Regions from separate parts of the Nonomuraea sp. NPDC048882 genome, predicted to be linked through region 1. Evidence: riboswitches for the same ligand, from Rfam matches in the RefSeq annotation. Region 1 holds a riboswitch; each other region holds the start of a gene.
What was found. A riboswitch is a leader RNA that binds a small molecule or an ion and turns the genes downstream of it on or off. The one in region 1 is predicted to bind cyclic di-AMP.

Region 1 (7,018 bases):
GGCCTCGTACGGGACCGAAACGGTGCTGCGGCGGCTGACCCCGTACGAGAACAGCAACCGGATCCCGGCCACCATCGTGGACGCCCTGCTGCCCAGGCTGTCGGCCGAGGGCCACATCGAGCGGCCGCCCGAGCCGGACCTGCCCACGCTGCTGCGCGCGGTGGGCTACTGCATGCAGGCCGACGCCTACCCCGACCTGCGGCCCGACGGCATCGCGTTCGATCCGCGCTACTTCAAGCGCAGGCGGCTGGAGATGCTGGGCCTCGCCGACGCGGCCAGGCCCAGCGCGTTCACCAGGATCCGCAGGAAGCTCAGGTCAGCGCTTTGAGGCCGTCGCTCTGGCGTACGGCTCAGGTCAGCGCTTTGAGGTAGCGGCGCATCCGGCGCTTGGCCCGGTAGCCGGCCCGCAACATCTTCGGGGGCACCTCCACCCGGAGCCGGGCCCGGCGCCGGGCCGCCGCGTGCCCGGGGCCGTCGAGCAGCGACCTGGCGGGCGTCCGCGGCCCGGCGACCAGCCCGGCCAGCAGCCCCGTCCAGGAGTCACGCTCGGCCGGATGGAAGTAGTTGGCCGCGCACCAGGCGGGCGAGGCCGCGCGGAAGTCGCCCTTGGCCAGCTCCTCCATCGTGCCCAGCAGGTCGCTGCCCTCGAACACCAGGTTGATCATCTCGGCGCTCACGCCGAAGTCGCGCAGCACCAGCGACGGCACGCCCATGGCGATGGCCTCCAGCGCCGCCGTCGAGCTCACCGTGACGAACCCGGCCGCCCGTTCCAGTTGCTCCTGCATGGACCCGGCGGCGAACGTCAGCCGGCCCGGCTCGCCCATCTCCCGCCACAGCCGCTGGTAGTGGTGGCGCTCGTTGTGCGTCTGCCGCTCGCCCTCCAGCGCGCGCAGCTTGACCACCACGTCGAGGTCGGGCCGGTGTTCGGCCAGCTCGGCCAGCGACAGCAGGATCCGCTCGCGCCGCTCCCGCTCGCGCGGCACCTTGGCCTGGGTGGCGAACACCACCCGGTTCCCGCTGCCCGTGCCCGCCTCGGGACGCAGGAACGGCAGCCGGGCCAGCCCCACCGCCCCTCCCCCGCCGAGCCGGCCGGCGATCGCGGCGAACTCGGCCACCTCCCGCTCGCTGTGCACCACGAACAGGTCACAGCCGCTGCGGAACAGCCACGCCTTCTCGGTGGCGGGCACCGAGATGCCGGGCAGACCGCTGACGAACACCGGCCGCGGGCGCAGCCCGCCGAGCACCTCGGCCACCAGCACGTCGACCACCGGGCCCGTACAGGCGACGAGGATCACGTCGGGCCTGGTGCGCTCGGCCAGCCGCCGCACGGAGCGCGCCGACAACACCGGCGGCCGCCCGCCGCCCTGCCCCTCGTCCGGCCCCTCGTCCGGCCCCTCGTCCGGCCCGCCTCCCCGCCTGCCGCTCCGCCCCTCGCCCCGCGTGCCGCGCACGGCCGCGGCGATCTGCTCGGGCGAGGGCGCGATCGGCGTGCGCACCACGACCAGCTCCGTCACGCAGCCCTCGGGCAGGTCACCGAGCAGGCAGGCCGCCCATTTCAGATACGAGTCGGAGTCGGCGACCGCCAGCACTCTCAACCGGACACTCCTGTCAAATGCGAGCGCAGGGCGGGAGCCGCCCTGCTGGTCCACCAGTCATCGGGTACGTCCACGGGCTCGACGGCGACGCCGCGCGGGCTGAGCAGCACCCGCAGCGAAGTGATCGCGGTCGAGGGCAGGCTGAGCACGCGCTGGCCGGGGTCCAGGCCGCGCAGCGTCAGCTCGGCCGGCGCGCCGGCGTCGTGGACGGTGATGCCGGGACGCTCCCGGATCAGCGCGACGTCCACGGGGTCCTCGCGGCGGTGCGGGTAGTAGGCCAGGGGCTCGCGGGTGGCCAGGTCGGTCAGCCAGCGCAGGTAGTGGTCGCGGTGCACGAGGCCGTTGCGGACCAGCGAGGTGCCGAGCACGACCGTGCGCTCGGCCGGTCCTTCGGCGCTCGGCGGCTGGGCACGCAGCCAGGCGAAGTCGTGGCGCACGAGATCGACACCGGCGCGGCGGACGGCCGCTTCGAGCCGTTCGTCCACGGGCAGCGCGGTGAACACCGCCACCTCGCTCAGCCGCAGCCGCACCGCGGCGGCCAGCCCGAGCAGGGCGCGCACATTCGTGGAACGGGCGCGGGCGCGCAGCAGCGGCCGGTGCGGGCCCGCCGCCAGCAGCTCCAGCAGCCGCAGCGTGGCCAGGCCGTCATCCACGATGACGATGCGGCCAGGGCCGGAGGCGAGCCAGCGCAGTTGCACCCGTCCGGAGAAGGCGTCCCCGACCGCCTGCACGCGTCTCGGCATGCGCTCGCGCGGCTCGGCCAGTTCGAGGCCGTCGGGCAGCCCCAGCGCGCGCAGCTCACGCCGCGTGGCCTTCAGCGGCCGCAGGCCCGCGCGGGGCACGACGGCCGTCGCGGGGCCGAGCAGCCCGGCGTGGTGGGCCTCGACGGCGCACAGCATCTGGAGCGGGGACTCCACCCAGGCCGACGCCTGTTCGACCACTCCTTGCCCTCCCAGCGGGGTGATGGGCCGTTCACGACCGCTTCAAGCTAGCCCCACCGCCTTAAGCCCGCAGGAACGCGGTATGAACAATGGAGAGTATGAACTCGCTCTTGCTCAACACGGACGGCGTGCAGATCCCGCAGCTCGGGTACGGCGTCTTCCAGGTGCCGGCCGACGAGGCCGAGCAGGCGGTCGCCATCGCGCTCCAGACCGGCTACCGCCACATCGACACGGCCGCCGCCTACGGCAACGAGGAAGGAGTGGGCCGGGCCGTCCGCGCGAGCGGGCTGCCGCGCGAGAAGGTGTTCGTCACCACCAAGCTGTGGAACGGCGACCACGACCGCGCCGAGGCCGCCTTCGACGAGAGCCTGACCCGGCTGGGGCTCGATCACATCGACCTCTACCTCATCCACTGGCCGGTGCCGCGGCAGGACAAGTACGTCCAGGCGTGGAAGGCTCTGGAGCGGATCTACCGCGACGGGCGCGTCAGGGCCATCGGCGTGTCGAACTTCACCGTCGCCACGCTCACCCGGCTCATGGACGAGACCGACATCACGCCGGCCATCAATCAGATCGAGCTGCACCCGTACCTGCAGCAGCGGGAGCTGCGCGCCTTCCACGAGGCCAACGGCATCCTCACGGAGGCGTGGAGCCCGCTCGGGCAGGGCAAGGGGCTGCTCACCGATCCGGCGCTGACGATGCTGTCGGACAAGTGCGGCAGGACGCCGGCGCAGATCGTGCTGCGGTGGCACCTGCAGCTCGGAAACGTGGTCATCCCGAAGTCGGTCACGCCGGCGCGGATCAAGGAGAACATCGACGTGTTCGACTTCATTCTCGACCCGGAGACGATGGCGGCCATCGGGGCGATGAACAGGGGGCAGCGCATCGGGCCGGATCCTGACACGTTCAACGTGGCGTGACGGGCGGTTCACCGCCTTTGTGACGGGAGAGGTTTTCGGGGTGTCCCGATTTATCCCCACATAACCATATTTTTACCTTTCCTGTACGATCTGCGGCGTGCGAGAATTCACCTGGGGAATAGCGGCGACCGGCGGCATCGCGCGTACGGTGGGGGCGGCCATAGCCGCCGAACCGGGCATGCGGGTGGGCGCCGTCGGCTCACGAGATCTGGCCAGAGCGCAGGCTCTGGCCTCGACGCTGGAGGCGGAGTCGGCCTACGGCTCCTACGAGCAACTGTGCGCCGATCCGGCGATCGACGCCGTCTACGTGGCCACCCCGCACGCCCAGCACCTCCAGGTGGCCGAGGCCGCCATCGCCGCCGGTAAGGCCGTGCTCTGCGAGAAGCCGCTGGCGGCCACCGTGGACGACGCCGAGAAGATGGTGCGGCTGGCGCGCGAGGCGGGCGTGTTCCTGATGGAAGCGATGTGGATGCGGTTCAACCCCCTCATCCAGCAGATCGCGGCCGATCCGCGCTTCGGCGAGCTCCGCTCGGTGCAGGCCACCTTCGGCTTCGCCGCCCCGTACGATCCCGCGCATCGCCTGTGGGCGCCGGAGCTGGGCGGCGGCGCCCTGCTCGACCTGGGGATCTACCCGTTCAGCCTGGCTCAGCTGCTCCTCGGCACGCCCTCGGGCCTGAGCTTCACCGGCTCCCTGGCCCCGACCGGGGTGGACGCGGAGGCGGCCGGCACGTTGCTCTACCCCGGCGGACGGCACGCTCTCGTGGCGGCCTCGTTGCTGGGGAATTACCCGAACATGGCCAGTGTTGTGGGTACTCAGATGCGGGCGGACATCCCGGCGCCGTTCTGGGCGCCGAAGCGGATCCTCCTCACCGGGCCCTCCATGGAGCCGGAAGAGCACGTTCTCGATCCGGCGGACAACGGATACGCCGGGGAGCTTCGCGAAGTCCGTGCCGCCACGGCCGAAGGCAGGACCGAATCCTCGATCATGCCGCTTGACGAATCCCTTGCCATGATGGGACTTCTGGCCGACGCGCGCAGACAACTCACCTGACTGCGCTTTATGGATTTGTAATCCTCTTGCCTCATGTATTACCTTATGAGGCACCTTGAGGCATACGCCCGGTTTGTCCGGCTATGTCTGACCATCGCACGAAAGATCACAGGATCGTCCTGTGACCGCTGAATCCGTCTTCGTACGGAACCGGGGACCCATGTCCTTGGGGTGAATCGGCACTCCGGTGCCGTAGGGCAGCTTCCACGCCCGAACCCGTCAGCTAACCCGGTAAGCGGCATGGAAGCAAGGAGTAACCCCCTCGATGGCCAAGTACCGTCTTACTGCTGCGCCCAAAACCGGCATCACCCGCGCCCTCCTGGGCGGAGCCATCCTGGCCTCCGCCCTCGGCGCCCCTCTCGCGGCCAACGCCGACACCGCGACCGGAGTAGCCGCGGCCACCGCCGCCAGGCACCCGGACTCCGCCACCGCCGCCCACAAGGCCGGTGACAGGAGCGAAGAGACCAAGGTCAACGTCACGGCCGACCAGGTCCTGTCCGTGGCCAAGGCCCAGATCGGCACCTCCGAGAACGCCTCCGGCGGCGGCACCAAGTACCAGCAGTGGTACGCCAACTCGAAGCGCGCCGCCGAAACCGTGGCCCGCGACGGCGGCAACCGCAACGCGTACCTGAACGCCGCCTGGTGCTCGATGTTCGTCTCCTGGGTCGGCGAGCAGACCGGCGCCCGCCCGCAGGTCGGCTGGGATGCCTACACCGTCGCCCACGCCAAGTGGTTCCGGGCCAACCACCGCTTCGGCGACGTCGCCAAGCCCGGCGCCGTGGTCTTCTTCTCCTGGAAGGGCGGCAAGTCCCTCAGCGACATCCAGCACGTCGGCTTCGTCCTGAAGGACAACCAGAACGGCACCATCTCCACGATCGAAGGCAACACCGGCAACGGCCGGGTCGAGGAGCGCGTCCGTCCGAAGTCGCAGGTCGTCGGCTACGGCTACCCGGACTACGCCGCCTGACAAACCCACCCACGAGCGCGCGCCCCACGAGGGGGCGCGCGCTCGCGCCTTTCCGGAGGTACGGGCCCCGCTCGGGGGGCTCCCGGGGAAAACTGCAAGGCCTTCCCCAAGGGGGCGCTTCGCGCCACGAGACTCCAGACAGCGCTCCCCAAGGGGGCTGCCGCCCCCTTTCGATCCCCCAAACCCCCCGCTCGCTCCGCTCGCCGTCGAACCCCCGGCCCTGGTTACCGGACACGTTCGAGCGTCGTCAGAGGGCGGTTCGCGAGCGAGCGTTCTCTCAGTAAAGATGGACCAACAATCGGCCCATACACGCGAGGCGGTATCAACGAACGCCCGTGACCAGCACCTACGCAGCCATGTCCATCCGCGACGCACGCTTCACAGCCACGCCTATCCACCCTGCACGATCCGCCCCGCCGGCGTTCCGTAGTACCAATGCCGCCCAGCCGGAGCGAGAGGTACGCCACCGCGAGCCTCGATCCGTCGAGCCGCCTCCACGACGCAGCGCAGGAGCACCTGCCGCCGATCCTCGCTGAAATCGTCCAGCAGGACCGCGGAACTGCTGCCGGCCAACGCGTGCGTGCGGAGATCCTGCTCCAACTCCGGCCACCACGAGGGCCGAAGGTCCACCGGCTCCTCCGCCCCGACTCGGGCGGCTTCGATGAAGAGAACCGCGAGCGCCACGTCATAAGCCCAGAACATCGCGTCACCGGAGATCACCGGCACTGTCTCGCTCAACAGGACTCCTCCGCAGCCAATCGCTCCCAGCGCACATCATGACCCGAAGACGCGTATGGGGACGCCGCTGCACCGGACACAGCGAGACCCGGATAGGACCGGTCGAACCGATCACGTCCGCCGTACGTCATCAAGGCATGATGATGCGTGTGCTCGCGGCGTTCTCCATCGCGACAGTCCTGTTCCTGGTCACCGCCGGTCCGGTGACCGCCGCTTCGGGCTGCTCGTGTGCGATGCTCACGCCACGACAACAGGTCAGCGCGGCGACGGCCGTCTTCTCCGCTACCGTCACGGACGTCCGCGTGGGCGAATCGATGCTGAACGGCGGCTCCGTCACCGCCAGCCTCCGTGCCGACCACGTCTACAAGGGCGCGCCGACCGCCGAGTTCGAGGTCTTCACCAAGGCGCAGGGGCCGGCCTGCGGGTACAAGTTCGTGGAAGGCGCTCGCTACCTGGTGTTCGCCCGTACCCGAGGCTCAGAACTGAGCACGAGCCTGTGCTCGGGCAACAGACGTCTACCTGTCGGCGACCACCCGCTGCGACTCTCCGACCGAACCCAGGGTGCGAGACCGCTCACCCCCGAACTGATCACCGCCCTCGGAACCCCTGTCCGGGTCGAAGCCGAACCCCCGCCCGCTCCCGACAGGACCGGTGTCATGGTGATCGCCGCGTTGGCTGGGGCGGTCGTACTGGCAGGAATCGCATGGGCACGCCGGAGGGCTCGGGCGCGCTGATTGCCAGGCGGTCACCTCCGGGCGGTCATCGTGACCGGGTGCCGTGACCTGGGAGAAGAATCCACTCTCAGA
Region 2 (7,018 bases), on a different contig from region 1:
GACCAGCGCCGCGCACGCCGTCAACCCCACGAACGCCAGCCCCGCCACCCCGGCCAGCCGCGGCACCAGCAGCCCCACCGCCCCGGCCACCTCCAGCGCCCCGGTCAGGTTCCTGAACCAGTCACCCCACCCGATCGCCGCGAACGTGGACGCGGCCGGCTCGGCGTTGCCGAACTTGCCCAGGGCCGACATCAGAAAGAACCCGGCCAGGACGATCTGCAGCCCCCACAGGGCGACGTTGCCGACCCGGGTGGTGCCGCGTCGCGTTGGAGTAGTCATGCTCTGCCGCCTCCTAGATGATCGAACGATGCCTCCGACGCTAGGAAAACGGCCCCTTCCCCCACCATCGGGCCAGCTGCCGAGCCGACCTGTACCTAGGTGCACCCTCACGCTCGCCTTCCTGGTCGTCGCGCTGGTCGCCTCATAGGCATGCACCTAGGGCCGAGTGGATCAAATGTCCCTATTGATGAACCTTTCCGATATGAAGACACATTGGACCGATTGACTACTTTGTGTAGCAGGAATATCACTTTCTGTGACTTCCGGTCGATCCTGATCGGGGCTCAAGAGACATAGAGGAGCACAAGATGAAGGCACGTCAGATGAGCGGGGCACTCGCCGTGGCCGTCGCCCTGCTCGCGGCCGGGGCGATCACGGGTCCCGGCGCGGCGATGGCCGAGGACCGTCAGTCGCCGAACGTGTTCACGGTGTGCGGCACCGGCCCGGTGTACCGTTCCGCCCACGTCCACATCGACACCAAGTGCGACATCAAGGTCAACGTCGAACGGCCCAGGCTCATGCAGCACAGCACCGACTACGTCGCCGAGGACCTCGAGCTGGAGAACGCGGAAGCACTGGCCGACGAGTGAGCCTCTCCTGCCAAGGGGGACGCCTCAGCGGGCCGGCAGTGCACCAGGCCCGCGGCTCGTCGCCTTGCAGGTAACCCCCAGAAACACGAAACGGGCCGCCTTCGGTCGTACACCGGGAAGAGGTGTACGACCGGGGGCGGCCCCAGCCGCGTTGCCCGACGAGGTAGCGGCCCTGGGCGGGGTAACGGTAAGGCCCCGTCTCACCGAAGTGAAACAGGGCCTTGACCTACATCCCTCAGTCGGGGCGACAGGATTTGAACCTGCGACTTCTTGCTCCCAAAGCAAGCGCGCTGCCAAGCTGCGCCACGCCCCGTCTCGTCGAGTGCGCATGCGGTCCGCGACTCCGGTACGCTTTTGCCCTGACGACCGGATGAAGTCTAGACCAGAGTTCGACCGGTTCGCGCGGACGTAGCTCAATGGTAGAGCCCTAGTCTTCCAAACTAGCTACGCGGGTTCGATTCCCGTCGTCCGCTCTCAGGGCGTGAAAGGCCAGGTCGGCTTCGGCTACCTGGCCTTTGTCGTCTCTCCGTGTCGCGGGGCTCCGTAGGTTTCCAATGTCGCCCGGGCGATGGCGTCGATGCGGTGGCCGTACGCCGCGTGTCCGTCCGCGAGGAAGGTGCCGTCCTGGAACGGCAGGTCGCTGAACGTGGTGCGGAATCCCCCCGTGGGCCGCGTCGCGGGAAGCGGGGCGTACGGGGTCAGTGGGCGGATGTCGGTGGCGGCGCGGACTCGGTGGTTGTTGCGGGCCACGCGGTGGGCCTGGAGGCGGGTCAGGGCGTCGAGGCCCTTGTCGGCGTAGAACTGCAGCAGGCGGTACTGGCCGTCGAGGTACGCGTCGGGGCCGCCGGGCGGGTGTTGCAGGAGGTAGGCGCAGACCACGACCGCGTGCCAGCGGTACATCTCCGGGTCGCGCTGCTCCTCGGACAGGACCTCGTGGTAGTAGTCCGCGCAGACGCCGAGCGGGCCGGCGTTCGCGCCGCAGTCGCAGTGGCTCATCACGGCAATCTAGGCGGCGCCCGGCCGCGTTGTCGAAGGCATTAGGCCCGCTCGTAAGCTGAGGGCGATGCGTGCGCGACCGATCTCCCGTGAGGCCCTCGTCGAGGAGCTGGCCGAGCTGATCTCCGGCAGACCGCCGGGCTCGTGGGTGCGGGTGGCCGTCGACGGCGCCCCCTCCGCACGCCCGGAGTCGCTCGCCGACGAGCTGGTCGCGCCGCTGCGGCTACGCGGGCGGCCGGTGCTGCGGGTGTCGGCCGGCGACTTCCTGCGGCCCGCCTCGTTGCGGCTGGAGTACGGGAGGACGGATCCCGACGCCTTCTACGACGACTGGCTGGACGCGGGGGCGCTGCGCAGGGAGGTGCTGGAGCCGCTGAACCCCGGAGGGTCGGGGCGGGTGCTGCCTGCGCTGTGGGACAGCGCGATCGACCGGGCCTACCGGGTGCCGTACGAGGAGCTGGCTCCCGGCGGGGTGGTCCTGGTGGACGGGACGCTGCTGCTGGGGCGGGGGCTGGCGTTCGAGGTGAGCGTGCACCTGTGGCTGTCGCCCGGCGCGCTCGAACGCGGCATGCCCGAGGACGAGAGGTGGCGGCTGCCTGCCTACCGGCGCTACGAGCGGGAGGTCAGGCCGCAGGAGGCGGCGGATGTGGTCGTACGGGCCGATCATCCGCGGCGGCCGGCCGTCCTCGTCAGGGACGGGGCCGACGCCTGAGTCATGGTGTCCGGGTCGAAGACGGGGCCGACGCCTGAGCGACAGTGGCCGGGTCGATGACGAGGCCTGGAGCTGAGCCGTGGTGGCCGCCTCGGAAGGGGAAGGGCGGCGGCCACCCGGCCGTCATCGCGCGGTAGGGCGCTTGCCGTGGTTCGCCTTCTTCTTCCTGCGTGCCTTGCCCTTGCGTGCGCGCCTGGCCATGGAGCTCGCCTCCCACTGATCGGGTACAGGGTGATCGGGTACGGCATGAGTTCCCAACGTCTCTCCCCACGCCGACCAGCGCAAGCATCCCCGGCGAACTAACATTCCCCAACAATTCCGTGTCATAATTTGGTGGAATCTGTTGGAAGGAGCGGGCGTGCTCGCACAGCAGCGTCAGCAGGCGATTCTCGAACGCGTGCGCAGCCACGGCGGCGTCCGGGTGGCCGACCTCGTACGCGAGCTCGGCGTCTCCGACATGACGATCCGCCGCGACCTGGAGGTGCTCGCCGAGCGCGGGCTGCTGGAGAAGGTGCACGGCGGCGCGACCGCGCTCGGCCCCGGGTCGACCGAGGAGCCGGGCTTCACCGCCAAGTCCGCCCGCCAGCAGCAGGAGAAGGAGGCCATCGCGCGGCAGGCGGCGGGGCTGGTCCGGCCTGGCACGGCCGTGGCGCTGTCGGCGGGGACGACCACGTGGGCGCTGGCCCATCATCTGATCGGCGTGCCCGACCTGACCGTGATCACCAATTCGATCCCGGTCGCGGAGGTCTTCCACCGCAACCCGCGCACCGACCGCACCGTGGTGCTGACCGGCGGGATGCGCACGCCGTCCGACGCGCTGGTGGGGCCGGTCGCGGTGGCGGCGATCCGCCGTCTGCACGTCGACACGCTCTTCCTCGGCGTGCACGGGATGAGCGTGCGGGCCGGGTTCACCACGCCCAACCTGCTGGAGTCGGAGACCGACAGAGAGCTCGTGACGGCCGCGACCAGGCTGGTCGTCCCGGCCGACCACACGAAGTGGAACACGGTCGGCATCAGCACCATCGCCGAGCTGAGCGAGGCCCACGTGGTCATCAGCGACGCGGGGCTGCCCGAGGACGCACGCACCGACCTGGCCGAAAGGGCCGGGCAATTGATCATCGCGGAGGGCTCGCAGTGAAGCGCACCATCACCCATCTGGCCGACGGCCGGGAGCTGATCTACTTCGACCGGCGGGACGACGCCGACAGGAGCGCGATCGACCGGCGGACGCTCGACCCCCGGCCGGTGGCCTCAGAGCTGCGCTACGACCCGCTGACCGAGGAGTGGATCGCGGTCGCGGGGCACCGGCAGACGCGTACGTTCCTGCCGACCGGCGGCACGTCGGAGTGCCCGCTGTGCCCGTCGTCGGACGAGCGGTCGACGGAGATCCCGGCCTACGACTACGACGTGGTGGTGTTCGAGAACCGCTTTCCCTCTTTCTCCACAAATTTCGGGACTTATCAGGAGGTGGGCGGGCTGAGTGAGGTCCGTCCGGGCGTGGGGAGGTGTGAGGTGGTGTGCTTCACCTCCGACCACTCCTCCTCCTTCTCCAGGCTCTCCGACGCCCAGGTGGAGCTGGTCATGGAGGCGTGGGCCGACCGTACGGCCGAGCTCTCCGGGATCGAGGGCGTGGAGCAGGTCTTCTGCTTCGAGAACCGGGGCGAGGAGATCGGCATCACGCTCGCCCATCCGCACGGCCAGATCTACGCCTACCCGTACGTCACGCCCAAGACCAAGCTGCAGCTCGGCGCGGCTGCCCGCCATCGGGGGCCGGGCAACCTGTTCGCCGACGTGCTGGCCACCGAGCGGGCGGCGGGGACGCGGGTGGTGGCCGCCAACGAGTTGTGGACGGCGTTCGTGCCGGCCGCCGCGCGCTGGCCGTTCGAGGTGCACGTGTATCCGCACCGGCAGGTGCCGGACCTGGCGGCGCTCACGGAGGAGGAGCGGGCGGCGTTCGCCCCCCTCTACACCTCGGTGCTGCGGGCCTTCGACGGGCTGTTCGGCGTGGTGATGCCGTACATCTCGGCCTGGCATCAGGCGCCCGTACGCCAGGACAGGGAGCTGGCCTACCTGCACCTGGAGCTGTTCAGCATCCGGCGGGCGCCGAACAAGCTGAAGTTCCTGGCCGGCTCGGAGTCGGCGATGGGCGCCTTCGTTAACGACGTGCTGCCGGAGGAGGCGGCGCGCATGCTTCGATCACAAGTAGATCACTAATTGATTTCCACTTAAGGTCGCATGACTCGGGATCTACCACTAATATCCCCATAAGCACCGGCCATAACAGCCGTCGCTTGCCTAATCCCGGGCGCGTGGCCCGGGAGCCGGGGACCCGAAACCGCACCTGGGGTGAATCCGCTTCTGTGGTAGGGCGCACTCCCATGCCCGAACCCGTCAGCTAACCCGGCCGGCAGAGGGAGAGGAACACCTACGTGGCGGCTTCGTCCCCCGCGACTCTTGCCATCGGTCTGATCACCGCCGCCGCCGTCGCCGTCCTTCCGGCGATACCGGCGTCCGCGGCCCCCAAACCCTCGGAGGCGAAGCTCCGGGCGCAGCTCAAACAGCTCAACACCAAGGTCGACAAGCTCATCGAGAAGTACAACCTCAAGCGCGTCGAGCTGGCCAAGGCCCAGCAGGCCGCCGAGGCGGCCAAGGCCAGGCTGGCCACCGCCGAGCAGGCGCTGGCCACGGCCGAGCAGCGGGTCGCCGAGATCGCCCGCCTGCGTTACCAGAACGCCGATCCTTCGCTCCCCTTCCTCATGACCCCCGAGCGCGGCAGCAGCGCCGCCCTGCTCGAACAGCTGACGGCTGAGCAGCAGGCGGTCGTGCAGAGCGTGGCCAAGGCCAAGGACGACAAGGAGAAGGCCAGCAAGGAGGCCGCCGCCCTGACGACCAGGATCAAGGCCGACGCGGCCGAGGTGGACAGTCAGCGCGACGACGCCGAGAAGGTCATCGACGACATCGAGGACAAGCTCAAGGACCTGGTGCCGTTCGCGACGGGCCGCAACTCCGACGGTTCGTGGGCACCGCAGCTGCCGTCAGGCCCCGACCACATCACCCCGCGGACACGGCTGATGAAGGCCCAGGTGGCCAAGAACTTCGCGCTGCCGTTCTCCGTGGGCTGCTTCCGCGCGGGCGCGAGCGGCGAGCACCCGCTGGGCCGGGCCTGCGACTTCATGATGAGCACGGGCGGCTCGATGCCGTCGGCGGCCAACAACGTCCTCGGCGACCGGCTGGCGGACTGGGCGCTGGCGAACAAGGGCAAGCTGGGCGTCAAGTACGTGATCTGGAAGCAGCGGATCAACCACGGGTCGGGCTGGCGGACGATGTCGAACCGCGGCAGCATCACCGAGAACCACTTCGACCACGTGCACATCTCGATGAACTGACGCCGAGAAAGCCGAACGGGGCCCCTGCCGAGGAGACGGCACGGGCCCCGCGTCATGTTCAGGGGGCGTCAGTTGGTCAGCGTGAGCGGGTTGACCAGGTCGGCGTAGACGAGCAGACCTGCCATGATCATCATCACGATCGCGAGCGCGTACGTCAGCGGCAGCACCTTGGCGATGTCGACGTAGGCCGGCTCCGGCCGCTTCATGACCTTGGCGTACGCCCGCTTGATGCCCTCCCACAGGCCCCCGGCGACGTGACCGCCGTCGAGCGGCAGCAGCGGGATGAGGTTGAACATGCCGATCGCCAGGTTGAAGCCGGCCAGCAGGTTGACGAAGATGGCGATCTTCTTCTCGGTGGACAGGTCGGAGGCGAGGATCTCGCCGCCCATGCGGCCCGCGCCGACCACGCCCACCGGGCCCTCGGGGTCGCGCTCGTCGCCGGAGAAGGCCGCGTGCCAGACGCCGACCATCTTCTCCGGCAGGTTGAGCAGCGAGCCCGCCACCCGGGCGGTCAGCTCGCCCATGTAGCCGACGACCTGGCCGAGGCTCTGCTTCTCCATGACCTCGGTGGGCAGCACGCCGAGGAAGCCGACGTTCTTGTCGATCTTCTCGGGGTCTTCGAGGTTGGGCCGGTCCTGCGCGATGAGCGTGACGCTGAGCGTCATCGGCTTGCCGTCGCGCTCGATGCCGAGCTGCACCGGGCCGGGGCCGTGGGAGCGGATCAGGCGGGTGGCGTCGTCCCAGGAGCCGATCTTCTGGCCGTCGAAGGAGACCATGCGGTCACCGGGCTTCATGCCGGCCTGGGCGGCGGGCGTCAGCTTGTCGCCGGGCGCGCACTGGGCGCGCTGCTCGGAGATCGGGATCACACAGGTGTGGGTCTCGGGCGAGACGACCGGGGCCCAGGCGGGCAGGCCGATGCCGACCAGCAGGATGCTGAAGAAGACGAACGCGAGCACGAAGTTCATGGCCGGGCCGCCGGACATGATGATGACCTTCTGCCACCACTTCTTGCGGTAGAAGACGCGGTCTTCGTCGCCCGGCCGCACCTCTTCCTGCGC
Region 3 (7,018 bases), on a different contig from region 1:
CCAGCACGGCCACACTGCCGTCCTGCAACCGGCGCCGGTCCTCGGCGGAGGCGTCGTACAGCCAGCCGCCGAACGTGTACGGCATCACGTCCGCCGGCACCTCGCCGTCGGCCCGCTCCATGACGATGAACGGTGTGCCGAGCGGCCCTGGGTCCGGCTCGAACCATAGGGTGCGCGGCGCTGGGATCCCAGCTTTTTCCCTGGCCAGGCGCATGATGGCGAATTGGGACTCCAGGTCGTACGAGGGGAAGACGGGAACGGCTTCCCGAGCAGGTGCGAGCCTGGCCACGCAGCGTGTGGCGTGCCCGTTCCAGGTGGCGGTGAAGAACAGTGTCTCGCTCGACATGCCGTTCTCCGACGGCCTGGACATCTCGGACACCGTGGCGCTGTCGCCGACCTTGGACCGGAGCCACACGGTGGCGCGCCGGCGCAGTTCTTCCAGGTCACGGGTGGAGGTGCGCATCTGCTCCGTCACGACGGGCCTCCCGGATGGACATCTGCCCTTCGACAGTCGTATACCGCCTAGCAAGCGCTTGTCCATATAGGAGTGGTCGTTACGGTCAGGTACGCAACAGCCGTACCCTTGTCTGAAAGGGCATGTCACGAAGGGACAAGTGGGATGAGTTCAGCGGGTGAAGGCCTGTCTCGCCCGCTTCCCGAGCAGGTGCGGCTCAACGTGGTCGATCTGGCCTCTCAGGTCCTCGGGACGATGCCCGCTGCCTCCGTGCCGCCGCCCCTGCGCGGCATCGCCAAGTTCGAGTCCCGCAAACGGGCCAAACTCGGCAGCGCGCCCATCGCGGCGCAGCTGGAGAACGACAAGAAGTTCCGCGAGCTGGTCGCCGAGTCGGTGGCCGCAGGCTGGCCCGAGCTGGTCGCCTCGCTGGCCGAGGGCAACGTGCCGCCCGCCGCCGATCCCGTGCTCGTGGCCGCGGCGGCCTATCTCACCCGGCCGCCCGGCTGGGAGGAGATGATCGAGACCGCCCGCGCCGACCTGGAGCGCTCCGCCGTCGCGGCCGAGGGCTCGGAGCGCGAGGAGGTGGTGGCCCGGCTGCGCGAGCAGCTGGCCACGCAGAAGACCGCCGCCAAGGAGGAGGCCGACCGGCTGCGCGAGCAGATCAGGGCGGCCCGCGCCGAGAACTCCGACCTGCGCCGCAAGCTGCACGACGCCCGCGAGCGGGCGAAGGGCGCGGTGCGGCGCGCCGAGGAGATGGAGCAGGCCGCCGAGGAGGCCAGGCACGCCGCCAGCGCCGCGGGCAGCGCGGGCGAGTCCGAGCTGCGCCGGCTGCGCGAGCGGCTGGCCGACGTGGAGAAACAGCTCGAAGCCTCGCGCCGGGCCGCCCGCGAGGGCAGGAGCATCGAGGACGCCCGCGTACGCGTGCTGCTCGACGCGCTGCAGGACGCCTCGGCCGGGCTGCGCCGCGAGCTGGCCCTGCCCACCACGATCAGCCGGCCCGCCGACTCGGTCGCGGCGGTCACCGGCGAGCGCCCCGGCGTGCGCGGCGTCCCCGCGCGGGCCCTGGCCGACGACGACCCGCAGCTGCTCGACCAGCTGCTCGCCCTGCCCCAGGTGCACCTGATCATCGACGGCTACAACGTCACCAAGACCGGCTACGGCACCCTCACCCTCGCCGACCAGCGCAACCGGCTCATGACCGGGCTCGGCGGGCTGGTGGCGCAGACCAGGGTCGAGGTGACCGTGGTCTTCGACGGGGCCGAGCTCAACGCCCCCGTGCAGGTGGTGGCCCCTCGCGGCGTACGGGTGCTGTTCAGCGCCCCCGGGGAGATCGCCGACGACCTCATCCGCCAGCTCGTCCGCGCCGAACCGCCGGGCCGGGCCATCGCCGTGGTGTCGTCGGACCGCGAGGTCGCCGAGTCCGTCCGGCGGATGGGAGCCAGACCCGTTCCGTCGGGTTTGCTGCTGCGCAGGCTCGGTCGCGCCTAAGTTACGAAATGGCGGTTTAGTCGAACCACACCCGCCACTTCTGTACTATTTCGCCCCAGATATAATCCCTGGGAGGCGACAAAGTGAGGTTTGGCCGGGTGCCGGTGGCCACGGGTCTCGCGTTCGGGCTGATGCTGATCCCCATGGGGGCGGCCACAGCTGACCCCAAACCCACGCTCGCGCAGGCGAAGGCCAAGCTCGACAAGCTCAACGACAAGGCCGACAAGGTCGTCGACCGCTACAACACGGCGACCGAGCGCTACAAGAAGGCCAAGTCCACGTACGGCGAGCTCAACGCGAGCTACAAGCGCAAGCTGGCCACGGTCGCGGACCTGCGGGCCGAGGTCGTCGGCATGGCGGTCTCCAGCTACCAGGCCGGCAACGACGTCACCTCGTGGCCCGGCATCTTCGGCGCGCCCAACCCGCAGGACATGCTCGCCGGGCTGGCCCTGGCCGGGCAGGTCTCGCAGGAGAAGGCCGAGAAGCTGGCGGCCTTCGACCGGGAGAACCGGGGCCTGAAGGTCGAGCGGGGCAAGGCGCAGAAGGCGCTGCAGGACGCCGACAAGGAGCGCGACGGCGTCGAGAAGGAACGCGCGGAGATCCTCAAGCTGATCAAGGATCAGAAGAAGCTGCTGGAGAAGCTGGGGGCCTACAACCCGGGCAACCCCAACAGCGTGGGCCTGAAGTACACCGGCCCCGCCTCCGGCAGCGCGGCGGCGGTGCTGCGGTTCGCGTTCGCACAGGTGGGCAAGCCGTACCGGTTCGGTGCCACGGGGCCGAGCTCGTACGACTGCTCGGGGCTGACCCAGGCGGCCTGGCGGGCGGCCGGGGTCTCGCTGCCCCGTACGACGTGGCAGCAGTGGGCGTGGGGAGCCAACCGCAAGGTGGACCTCAAGTCGCTGCAGCCCGGTGACCTCATCTTCAGCGCGGGGCTCGGGCACGTCAGCATCTACGCGGGCAACGGGCAGATCGTGCACGCGCCGCAGACGGGTGACGTCGTCAAGGTGGTCAAGCTCTCGTCGTACGGCAGCACGCTGGTGGGGGCCGTGCGTCCGTAGCGCCGGTTTCCGATCCCGCCGTCCGGCCGCTCTCGGCCGGCGGCGGGATTTTTTCTGCCTCATCCTACTATGGATCATCGTTCGTGAGACGGAGTCGCGTTCTGGAATGCCTTGTGGCCTGTGTTGATGCCTACGGCCGCCGCCGTACATATCCGGAAATCTGCCGTGACTCTCCCTTAAGGCGGGCACAAGCCTCGGGAGCGCTCCCAGGTCCCGAACGCGTGATTTAAACGGGAAATCTGTGACATAAGCGACAACTTGGACCTGACAATCTTGGGCCCGCTCAAGTGTGAGCAGGGTCACATTTCCATAACATAACCTGGTGTTCCAGCAGGGGTTTCGAACCTGACAAAGTCCTCTGTCTGATCTTTACAGCCGGGCTCACGCTTTGCCGATCCTTGAACTTTCGGCGTAGCTTCTGGCGTCGTCGCGGTGCACAAGCCATGGCCCCGCGAACCCGCATCGGTCCCCTCTCGATGTGCGACAGATAGAAATCCGCCGGTCGTTCCCCGATATCCCCATGTCATTTCATCGGGGCTTCGACCTGCCCAATCCGTGCAGCCAGGAGGCACGGAGCCGGGGACCCAGCGATCCCACGTTTCCCCAGGGATCAGGGGTGAATCGGCGCGCTTATCGCGCCGTAGGGCGACTTCCAGGCCCGAATCCGTCAGCTAACCCGGTAGGCGTTCGTGGAAGACACAAGGAGAAATCCTGTCCAGCTCCCTGCATAACCCCCGTCTGTCCCGCCTTGCCCTGAGTGGCGTAGCGCTCACCATGACCGTGACGGCCGGAGGTTCCATCCTCCTTGCCCCAACGGCTCAGGCGGAGACGACGAGCGAATCGACCGTCACGACGGTGAAGGCGGAAACCACCGCCAAGACCTCGAAGAAGGTCACGGCCGCCCAGCGAAGGGCAGCCAAGGTCGCTCGGCAGCAAACGAAGGCCCGCAAGGCCGTCGCCGTGGCCAAGAACCAGATCGGTGACCCGTACCGATACGGAGCCACAGGACCTGGTTCGTTTGACTGCTCCGGTCTCGTCCAGTTCGCCTGGAAGAGAGCCGGAGTGAAGCTCCCGCGGGTGGCGAGCAGCCAGTTCGCCCGCATCAGGAACAAGATCTCCTGGCGGCGGTTGAAGCCCGGTGATCTCATGTTCTTCAACGGGCTCGGCCACGTCGGCATGTACGTCGGCAAGGGCAAGATGATCCACTCGCCTCGGACAGGCGAACGGGTGCGCATCGACAAGCTGGGCGGTTGGCGCCGGTCGTCATTCGTCGGCGCGGTCCGTCCCGGCATGTGAAGAAGCCCCGCCCGGATCCACGGAAAGCCTTCCCGGATCCGGACGGGGCTCTCGCACGTCCAAGGCGCCTCTCACACGTCCAGGGCCGCCCCCGGCCCGTCCCCGGCCCTCACGGCGCACCTACGGCCACCCGCGAGGCACGCCAGGGCACGTTCAGGATCCCCATGGCACGTCCGTGTCACCCTGTGGGGCCGGGCGGCCGGAACGGCGGTGTGGACCGGCCCGCGTGGGCGGCGGCGGATCGGCCGGGATGAAGTCCGTGCGGGTCCGGCTACGATCGGGCTTCGTGTCCGAGCAGGTGAGCCGACGAGCCGTGGTGGCCTGCCTGCTGCTCATCGCCTCCGGCGGCGCGCCGCTCCACGACTCCCCGATCCTTCCCCCGGAGGCGCGCGACCTCTGGCCGGGCCGCGGCACGGTGATCCGCCGCGGACGGCTCTCCACGGTCGTGGGCCCCGGCGACGGCAGCGGTGGCGGCAGCGGCGGTGAAGACGCCCGCGGCGCTGCAGGCGACGACAAGGGCGGCGGCAAGGACGGCGACGGCAGCGGTGGCGACGGGCTGGAGGAGCTGGCGGCGAGGGCCGACAGGGCCGGGCTCAGGGTCGCCCGGGTGCTCGGCCGGCCGGTGCGCCCGCTGGTGATCGTGCCGGACTCCGCCCGGGACGCCGCCCGCCTGGCGCGGGTGGCCCGGGTCGACGGGCTGGCCGCGCTGGCCGACGGCGGGCGCGTGATCGTCGTTCCCGAGCTCTTCGCCACCCTCACCCCCACCGGCAAGGACGTGGTACTCGCCCACGAGCTTACCCACGTCACAGCGGGCACCGACGGGCTCCCGATCTGGCTGTACGAAGGATTCGCCGACTACGTGGGCTACCGCGACGCCGGGCTGCCCGTGACGACCATCGCCGCCGAACTGGTCGCCGAGGTACGCGCGGGACGCCTGCCGGACGCGCTGCCCGGCCCCGCGGACTTCGCGGCGGACGGCCGGGACCCGGCGCGGCCGGCGCGTGCGTACCAGGAGGCGTGGCTGGCGTGTCGCTTCCTCGCCGACCGGTTCGGCGAGGAGACCCTGGTGAGGCTCTACCGCGCGGCCAGGACGACCGGCGCCGACCGGGCGCTCGCCGCGCGGGGACTCACGGCCGCCACACTGACGGCACGGTGGCGCGCGTACGTGCGGGATCAGCTCGGGTGAAGGGGAGCCAGATGAGCGAACGGCAGGACACGGAGGACTCACCGAGGCAGGACGAGCCCCCGGACGGCACCACGACGGCGGTGACCGCCACGAACCCACCCGGCCCCGGCGACACCACCCCCGCCCCGGAACCCGCCCCAGGGCCCACCCCAGGGTCTGGAGAGACGCGTGACAGGCCGGACGGAGGGGAGGAGGGAGCTGTGGGGGAGCGGGAGCCGGATTCCGACAGCGGCCTCAGGCGGCCGGCGGCGATCACGCTCGTGCTGCTCGGCCTCGCCGTCCTGGCCGTGGCCGTGTTCAGCACGCCGTGGCAGGCGCTGATCGGCGGCCCGCCGGACCCGTCCCGCGACTTCACCGCCGCCCAGATCGCGAAGGCGCGCGCGTTCGACGCGGCCACCAGCCTGCCCGCCTACCTCTCGCTCGCCCTCACGCTCGTCTTCGCCGGCCTCCTCGTCGCCACCCCGTTCGGCGCGAAGGTGACAGGGCGGCTGAAAGGCCCGTGGTGGCTGCGGGTGATCCTCGGCGTCGTGCTGATCACCGCGATCACCGAGCTGGTCAGGTGGCCGCTGGGCGTCTGGTACGAGACGATCCTGCGCGACTACGGCCTGTCGGTCCAGAACTGGTCGAGCTGGGCGGGGGACCGGCTGAAGAGCATGGGCGTGGAGGCGTTCCTGCTCTGCGTGATGCTGCTGGCCCTGATGGCGCTGGCCCGCAGGGTCAGGCGCTGGTGGATCCCGGCGGCGGCGGGCGCGTTCGCGCTGACGGTGGCGGCGTCGTTCGTCTATCCGGTGGTGTTCGAGCCGATCTTCAACGACTTCACCCCGATGCGGCCGGGCCCGCTCCGCACCGAGCTGCTTGAGCTGGCCGAGCGCGACCGGGTGCCGGTCGAGGACGTGCTGGTGGCCGACGCCTCGCGCAGGACGACGGCGCTCAACGCGTACGTGTCCGGCTTCGGCGCCACCCGGCGCATCGTCGTCTACGACACGCTGCTGCGGGCGCCCGAGCGCGAGGTCGCGCTGGTCGTCGCGCATGAGCTCGGCCACGCCAAGCACGACGACGTGCTGCACGGCACGCTTCTCGGCGCGCTCGGGTCGGGGCTGGGCGTGATCGTGCTGTTCCTGCTGTTCGGCACGGTACGGCGGCGCACCGGCGTCACCTCGATCACCGACCCCCGCGCGGCCGGCGCGCTCATGGGCCTGATCACCCTCGGCTCGGTGCTCCTCGGCCCCGCCCAGAACCTGATCAGCCGGCACGTCGAGGCCAGGGCCGACACCCACGCGCTCGACCTCACGCGGGACCCGGCCACGTTCGTGGCCATGCAGAAACGCCTCGCATTGACCAATATTTCCGACTTGTCGCCGGATGCGGTGGAATATGTGCTCTATGCCTCCCATCCCTCCGCCCCCCAGCGCATCGCGCTGGCCCGCGCCTGGGCCGAGCTGAACGGCGTCCCGCGACCGTGACCCACCCCGCGAGCGGCCGGCCGCACAGCGTGCTCTTCGTCACGAACGACTTCCCGCCCAGGCCGGGCGGCAT
Region 4 (7,018 bases), on a different contig from region 1:
CCTGTTCAGCCGTTGCAGCCGCAGCCCGAACGAGCTCAGCGCGTCGAAGACGAACAGGCCACTGGGGAACCGCTCCACGATGGCCCGCAGCAGCGCCCGGCCGCCGTCCGGGTCCAGGTAGTAGAGCAGGCCCTCGGCCACGACCAGCGCGGGGGCGTCGGCGGGGACCCGCTCCAGCCAGGCCAGGTCGGTCACCGACGTGCCGACCGTGGCGTAGGCCCGGCGTTCGGGGAACAGCCGCCGGCGCAGCTCCACCACCTCGGGATAGTCCACGTCGTACCAGCGGACGGAGTCCGGCGGATCGAGCCGGTGTACACGCGTGTCGAGCCCGCAGCCCAGGTGCAGCACCGTGGCCTTGGGGTGGGCGTCGAGGAACCCGGCGGCCCACCTGTCCAGGAAACGTGCCCTGAGCGCGACCGCGGCGGCACTGCCCGGGGTCATGCCCATTCTGCCGAAACCGTGCTCGATCCGGTCGAGCGTCTCCGCGGCCATGCGGTCGCCGAGGATCGGGCGGGGGGATCGGGCGTCGAGCGCCCTGCCGTAGAGCGTGGCGAGGAGGGTGGCCTTCTCCTCCGTCAGGTGCACCTTCTCGGGTGACATGCCTTCACGCTACGTCCGCGCGCGCGGCGCACGGCGGGTGGGGCGGACGGCGGCTCCGCGCTCTCTGCGGCCGCGCGCCGGGCGGGTGCGGGTGGGCGGCGGCCCCGCGCGGCCGCCGCCCACTCGCCGTCTATCTCGTGCGGCTCACTCCACGGAGGCGGTGAGCGGGGTGGGGCCGGTCTCCTCGCGGTGTTCGAGCACCTGCTTCCACTCGCGTACGCCCGCGCGATCCGGCCGGACCGCTCCGACGAACGCCTGCCTGCGCCAGTCGGAGAACTTCTCCTCCTTCACCACGTCGCCCGTGTGCGGCGAGTGGACCATGTAGCCGGGTTTGGAGATCATGCCCACGTGACCGAGCCCGCTGAAGAAGACCAGGTCACCGGGCTTGAGGTGGTCCCAGGAGATCTTCCTGGAGAACGCGCCGAACTGTTGCGCGGCGGTGCGCGGGAGTTCGATCCCGGCCGCCTCGTAGGCCCGGAGCATCAGCCCCGAGCAGTCGTAGCCCTGCCTGCTCGCTCCGCCCCAGACGTACGGGGTGCCGCGTTTGTCCATGGCGTATCTGATGGCGATCTTCCAGGCGGGAACGGGGAGTTGCTTCTCCTGGATGCGCCTGATCTCGGCGCCGGTCAGGGTGGTGGTGTCGTCGTCGGGGGTGGCTGCCTGGGCTGCTGGGGTGGCCAAGGTGAGTCCGGCGGCCGCGGCCGCCAGGACGATGGCGATGCGAGACAGAGCACTTGTCCTTCCATGGGGCCGGCCGGGTTAGCTGACGGGCTCGGGCCTGGAAGACAGCCCTACGGCGCGCTGGGCGCCGATTCGCCCCTGGGGGAGAAATGGGTCCCCGGCTCCACACAGCGGTTGTGTGGATTAGGCCCGATGGACTTTAGCGAATGGGTCAAGAGGTCGTAAACCCCCCAAATCGGACGTCCGGACCTTGAGATGGTGTGTTCGTCAGACGAGACGAGCCGGTAAGGTACAGCCCATGGAGTCGCGTAACATCCGCTTGGCCGTCATCCCCGGGGATGGCATCGGCACCGAGGTCGTCGCCGAAGGACTCAAGGTCCTGGAGGCCGTGGGTACGAAGATCGAGCCCACCCACTACGAGCTGGGGGCCGCACGCTACCACCGCACGGGCGAGACGCTGCCCGACTCGGTGCTGGAGGAGCTGCGCGGCTTCGACGCGATCCTGCTCGGCGCCATCGGCGACCCCAGCGTGCCGCCCGGCATCCTGGAGCGCGACCTGCTGCTGCGCCTGCGGTTCACCTTCGACCACTACGTCAACCTGCGACCGGTCAAGCTGTTCCCCGGCGTGGAGACGCCGCTGGCCGACACGCCCACCGAGGACATCGACATGATCGTCGTCCGCGAGGGCACCGAGGGCCTCTATGCCGGCACCGGCGGGGCCATGCGGCGGGGCACGCCCCACGAGATCGCCACCCAGGAGTCGCTCAACACCGCCCACGGCGTCGAGCGCGTGGTGCGTTACGCGTTCGAGCAGGCCAAGTCGCGGCCGCGCAAGAAGCTCACGCTCGTCCACAAGACGAATGTGCTGTCCTACGCCGGAGACCTGTGGCAGCGCACGGTCAACCGCGTGGCCGAGGAATACCCCGAGGTCACCACCGACTACAGCCACATCGACGCGGCCTCGATGTTCTTCGTCACCCAGCCCGAGCGCTTCGACGTGATCGTCACCGACAACCTGTTCGGCGACATCATCACCGACCTCGGCGCGGCCATCGCCGGCGGCATCGGCCTGGCGGCCAGCGGCAACATCAACCCCGAGCGGACCGCGCCCAGCATGTTCGAGCCGGTCCACGGCAGCGCGCCCGACATCGCCGGCCAGGGCAAGGCCGACCCCACCGCGACCATCCTGTCCGTCGCCATGCTCCTCGACCATCTCGGCCTGCGCGCCGAGGCGGCCAAGGTCGAGCAGGCGGTCGCCGACGACATCGTCGAGCGCCTGGCCGGCTGGGCCGGTCGCACCACCCACGAGATCGGCGACGACATCACCGCGCGAGTATCCGGCTAGGACCGCCTAGCCCCGATCAAGCGCCTGGCGGTCCGAGGAGGGCTGCCGGGCGCTTTTTCGTGTGCGGGTTCCGGCGACCGCGCAGGCGAATCCAGCGGCCAAAAGGACTAACCACCCCTTTGGCCCCTTGCTATCCCATATGGCGAGACAATAGGAAGTACGGACTGCCCTTACGGGCATGGCCGCTCATCGCAGCGGGCCCGCAGCCGGCGGGCAGATCCCGCAGATCCGGTAACTTTCGGTAGATTTCGGTAGATTTTCGGTAGACCGCAGAGAGAAGGACCGCCGTCATGACCATCGCTCAGAAGCTCAGCTTCGACGTGCAGCTATCCGACCACGCTCGCACCGCGGCCGAGCGGGAGCAGGTACTGGCGGACCCCGGTTTCGGGCAGACCTTCACGGATCACATGATCTCGATCGACTACACCGAGGGCCAGGGCTGGCACGACGCCCGGCTGCTGCCGTACGGGCCGCTGCAGCTCGACCCCGCCACCTCGGTCTTCCACTACGCGCAGGAGCTGTTCGAGGGCCTCAAGGCGTATCGCCAGCTCAGCGGGTCGATCGTGACCTTCCGCCCCTACGCGAACGCCGCCCGCTTCAACCGCTCGGCCGCGCGCATGGCCATGCCGGAACTGCCCGAGGAGACCTTCGTCGACTCGCTGGAGCTCCTCGTCCAGACCGACAAGGAGTGGGTGCCCACCACCGAGGGCCACAGCCTCTACCTGCGCCCCTTCATGATCGCCACGCAGGCGGGGCTGGGCGTCAACTACCCGTCGAAGACCTACAAGTACATGGTCATCGCCTCGCCGGCGGCTTCGTACTTCACCGGCGGCCTCAAGCCCGTCTCCGTCTGGCTGTCCACCGAGTACACCAGGGCCGCCCCCGGCGGCACCGGCTTCGCCAAGTGCGGCGGCAACTACGCCGCGGCCTTCGTCGCACAGCGGCAGGCGGTGGAGAACGGCTGTGACCAGGTGGTCTGGCTGGACGCCCACGAGCACCGCTACGTGGAGGAGATGGGCGGGATGAACCTGTTCTTCGTCTTCGGTGGCAAGCTCGTCACCCCCGCGCTCACCGGCACCCTGCTGCCCGGCATCACCAGGGACTCGATCCTGGAGCTGGCCGGGGACCTCGGGCTGGAGACCGAGGAGCGGCTCATCACCGTGGACGAGTGGCAGGCCGCGTGCGCGTCGGGCGAGCTCACGGAGGTGTTCGCGTGCGGCACGGCCGCTGTGGTCACGCCGGTGGGCACGGTCAAGGGCGCCGACCGCTCCTGGACCATCGCCGACGGCACGCCCGGCCCGGTGACCATGCGGGTGCGCGAGGAGCTGGTGGGCATCCAGTACGGCGCCCGCCCCGACGCCCACAACTGGATCCACAAGATCGTCTGATCTGGAACTCCCCGGGACCACGCGGCCCCGGGCCCCCGGGGCCGACGCGCCCCGGGGAATCCGGTCACCAGAGTTCCCCGGTTTCCACGGCGAATTCCCAGGGCGCCGGAAGAATGAGCGGTTCGGCGCCCGCCACCAGAATTTCCGTCCCGTATTTCCCGCCCTCAGGCCGGCCGAAGAGTTTCACCGTGCACTGCAGCGGATCGACCAGCAGATAAAGCGGCACCCCGCCCTGCGCGTATTCGCCCGGCTTGACGTGATAATCCTCGTAGACGCTGCCGGCGGTGACGATGTCGACGAGCAGCACGGTCGCGTCCCCGTACACCGCGTGTTCCATTCGCATGCGCGGGCGGCGGGGCACCACGGCCAGGTCGGGCACGTAGCGGTCGGCGTTCCTGCCCAGATAGACGGTGATGTTCGGCCAGATCTCCCAGCCCCGCTCGACCGCCGGGCCGATCAGCCGGCACACCATCTGGAAGACGAGCGTATTGTGCTGCCATGTCCCGGATTCGTTCACCACGATCCGGCCGCGCGCCGTCTCCACCCGATATTCAGGAAGCAGATCGCGCACGCTGCGAAATCGCTCTTCGAGTGGCCCGGCCATGCCTTCCGTCCTTCACCTGCGTCGGGGGTGATCGAGCGTACGGCCGGACGGGTGTGTGACAACAGGGTGTGATCGTCGCCCGCCGATGTCGGACAGGTATGGGCCCGGCAAAGGTCCCGCACGATCCCGCCGGGCGGGCATGCCTTATGCGGGCGTTGTTTCCGCTTCCGGTAGGGTTCGCGCGATCGACGAGGTGAGAGTGGGCTGATGATGAAGCGGTTGTTGGCGGTCGCGGTGGCGGGACTGGCGATCGCCGTGCTCGGGGTGCTGGCGTTCTCCGAGCCGGGCGAGTCGTCCGACGGCGTGACCCTGACCAGGCAGGCGGACGGCTCGATGGTCCTGGCCGACCTGGGGAGCAAGGCCCCCGTGCTCGACGTGTACGAGGACTTCGACTGTCCCGTCTGCAAGGACATGCACGCCAAAGTAGACACGACGATTCAGCGGCTGGCCAGGGAGGGGAAGGTGAAGGTCGTCTTCCACACCGTGACGATCTTCCGTGACGAGCCCATGCGCTCCAACTCCATCCGCGCCGCCGCGGCCGCCCGCTGCGTGCCCGAGCCGAACTGGCTGGCCTTCAGGGACGCGCTCTACGCCATGCAGCCCGCGCCGCACGGCCAGGCGTCCGGGTTCGCCGTAGCCGACCTGGCCGCGGCCGCGCGGAAGGCGGGCGCGTCGGTGGACTCGTGCGTGACGTCGCAGTCGTACGCCGAGGTGCACGTGGCGGAGACGGCCAAGATCCCGCTGGAGGGCACGCCGACCGTGGTCCTCGACGGCCAGTTGCTGGGCAACGAGGCGTTCGACCCGGCCGCTCTGGAGAAGCTCATCACCGGAGGCATCGGCGTCCAGGTGTGACCAGGCTTGTGCCCGGACCTGAGGTGACCTGGAATAACACGCCCGTGCGCACCGGCAGTGTCCATGGGGTGAGACCGGTGTGCCAGATGGTGAATCCATGTGGCAGACTGGACGGCACCATGTTCTACGGTCTGCTCATTATCGGCAGGCGCGCCGGCTGACGAAGGACACCGCCGGCGCGCAGACCTCTCACGTCCGTGAGGGGTCTTTTTGTTTTCCCGAAGACTCCGAAGCTTCCGCAGAGAAGAGACACCTCATGGCCGACGACCGCTTCCACGTATACGACACGACACTGCGAGACGGCGCACAGCAGGAGGGGCTCACCCTCACGGTCGCCGACAAGCTCGCCGTGGCGCGGCATCTGGACGGCCTGGGCGTCGGCTTCATCGAAGGGGGCTGGCCGGGCGCCAACCCCAAGGACACAGAGTTCTTCAGGCGCGCTCAAACAGAGCTCGACCTGAAGCACGCGCAACTCGCCGCGTTCGGCGCGACCCGCCGGGCAGGTATGAAGGCAGCCGACGACCCTCTGGTTGCCGCGTTGCGCGAATCCGGCGCGCCGGTCGTGACCCTTGTCGCCAAGAGTCACGACCGGCACGTGGAGCTGGCCCTCCGCACGACTCTCCAGGAGAACCTCGCGATGATCCGCGACACGGTCTCTCACCTTCGTGCGGAGGGACAGCGAGTCTTCCTCGACGCCGAGCACTTCTTCGACGGCTACAAGTCCAATCCAGCCTACGCGCTGGAGGTCCTGCGCACCGCCGCCGAGGCGGGGGCCGACGTCATAGCCCTGTGCGACACCAACGGCGGCATGCTCCCCGACGAGCTGGCCGAGATCGTCCAGGACGCCGTCCGCGCCGGCGCCCGCGTCGGCATCCACTGCCACGACGACACCGGCTGCGCCGTGGCCAACACCCTGGCCGCCGTCAGGGCCGGAGCCACCCACGTGCAGGGGTGCGCCAACGGCTACGGCGAGCGCTCGGGCAACGCCAACCTCTTCACGGTCGTGGCCAACCTGCAGCTCAAGCGGGGGTACGACCTCGTACCCGAAGAGTCGCTCGCCGACATGACCCGCATCGCCCACGCGATCACCGAGCTGACCAACGTCACCCCCAACTCCCACGCCCCCTACGTCGGCACCTCCGCCTTCGCCCACAAGGCCGGGCTGCACGCCAGCGCCATCAAGGTCGACCCCAACCTCTACCAGCACATCGATCCGGCGCAGGTGGGCAACGACATGCGCATGCTCGTCTCCGACATGGCCGGGCGGGCCTCGGTCGAGCTCAAGGGCCGCGAGCTGGGCTACGAGCTGACCCCCGAGCACACCAAGTCACTGGTCGAGCGGGTCAAGGACCTGGAGGCCAAGGGCTTCACGTTCGAGGCCGCCGACGCCTCGTTCGAGCTGCTGCTGCGCGACACCGTCCAGGGCGAGCGCAAGCGCCACTTCGACGTCGAGTCCTGGCGGGTCATCGTCGAGCGCACCAAGGGCGGCGAGCTGGTCAGCGAGGCCACGGTCAAGCTGCATGCCAAGGGCGAGCGCATCGTCGCCAC

Region 2: linked by a shared signal. The riboswitch ahead of AB0C27_RS41085 (hypothetical protein) and the one ahead of AB0C27_RS10865 (CHAP domain-containing protein) in region 1 are both predicted to bind cyclic di-AMP.
Region 3: linked by a shared signal. The riboswitch ahead of AB0C27_RS32920 (C40 family peptidase) and the one ahead of AB0C27_RS10865 (CHAP domain-containing protein) in region 1 are both predicted to bind cyclic di-AMP.
Region 4: linked by a shared signal. The riboswitch ahead of AB0C27_RS26510 (C40 family peptidase) and the one ahead of AB0C27_RS10865 (CHAP domain-containing protein) in region 1 are both predicted to bind cyclic di-AMP.

What each region holds. Positions count from the first base shown of each region.
Region 1 is NZ_JBEZGB010000003.1:162,489-169,506, reverse strand. Features, by position in the region: gene AB0C27_RS10890 (polysialyltransferase family glycosyltransferase) at 1-328, shown strand, start outside; gene AB0C27_RS10885 (DUF6716 putative glycosyltransferase) at 351-1,589, opposite strand; gene AB0C27_RS10880 (hypothetical protein) at 1,592-2,536, opposite strand; gene AB0C27_RS10875 (aldo/keto reductase) at 2,635-3,456, shown strand; gene AB0C27_RS10870 (Gfo/Idh/MocA family oxidoreductase) at 3,554-4,507, shown strand; cyclic di-AMP (ydaO/yuaA leader) riboswitch at 4,624-4,760, shown strand; gene AB0C27_RS10865 (CHAP domain-containing protein) at 4,773-5,474, shown strand; gene AB0C27_RS10860 (hypothetical protein) at 5,865-6,212, opposite strand; gene AB0C27_RS10855 (hypothetical protein) at 6,350-6,946, shown strand.
Region 2 is NZ_JBEZGB010000014.1:274,412-281,429, reverse strand. Features, by position in the region: gene AB0C27_RS41125 (DoxX family protein) at 1-279, opposite strand, end outside; gene AB0C27_RS41120 (hypothetical protein) at 588-869, shown strand; tRNA gene AB0C27_RS41115 (tRNA-Pro) at 1,109-1,182, opposite strand; tRNA gene AB0C27_RS41110 (tRNA-Gly) at 1,272-1,342, shown strand; gene AB0C27_RS41105 (DUF5946 family protein) at 1,374-1,865, opposite strand; gene AB0C27_RS41100 (uridine kinase) at 1,933-2,574, shown strand; gene AB0C27_RS41095 (DeoR/GlpR family DNA-binding transcription regulator) at 2,933-3,712, shown strand; gene galT (galactose-1-phosphate uridylyltransferase) at 3,709-4,788, shown strand; cyclic di-AMP (ydaO/yuaA leader) riboswitch at 4,857-4,998, shown strand; gene AB0C27_RS41085 (hypothetical protein) at 5,004-5,960, shown strand; gene AB0C27_RS41080 (site-2 protease family protein) at 6,029-7,018, opposite strand, start outside.
Region 3 is NZ_JBEZGB010000010.1:193,180-200,197, forward strand. Features, by position in the region: gene AB0C27_RS32905 (phosphotransferase family protein) at 1-475, opposite strand, end outside; gene AB0C27_RS32910 (NYN domain-containing protein) at 620-1,942, shown strand; gene AB0C27_RS32915 (C40 family peptidase) at 2,026-3,000, shown strand; cyclic di-AMP (ydaO/yuaA leader) riboswitch at 3,536-3,701, shown strand; gene AB0C27_RS32920 (C40 family peptidase) at 3,775-4,296, shown strand; gene AB0C27_RS32925 (hypothetical protein) at 4,583-5,482, shown strand; gene AB0C27_RS32930 (M48 family metallopeptidase) at 5,494-6,945, shown strand; gene AB0C27_RS32935 (glycosyltransferase family 4 protein) at 6,942-7,018, shown strand, end outside.
Region 4 is NZ_JBEZGB010000007.1:346,930-353,947, reverse strand. Features, by position in the region: gene AB0C27_RS26515 (class I SAM-dependent methyltransferase) at 1-600, opposite strand, end outside; gene AB0C27_RS26510 (C40 family peptidase) at 745-1,281, opposite strand; cyclic di-AMP (ydaO/yuaA leader) riboswitch at 1,335-1,481, opposite strand; gene AB0C27_RS26505 (3-isopropylmalate dehydrogenase) at 1,580-2,626, shown strand; gene AB0C27_RS26500 (branched-chain amino acid aminotransferase) at 2,917-4,014, shown strand; gene AB0C27_RS26495 (Uma2 family endonuclease) at 4,079-4,618, opposite strand; gene AB0C27_RS26490 (thioredoxin domain-containing protein) at 4,826-5,470, shown strand; gene cimA (citramalate synthase) at 5,727-7,018, shown strand, end outside.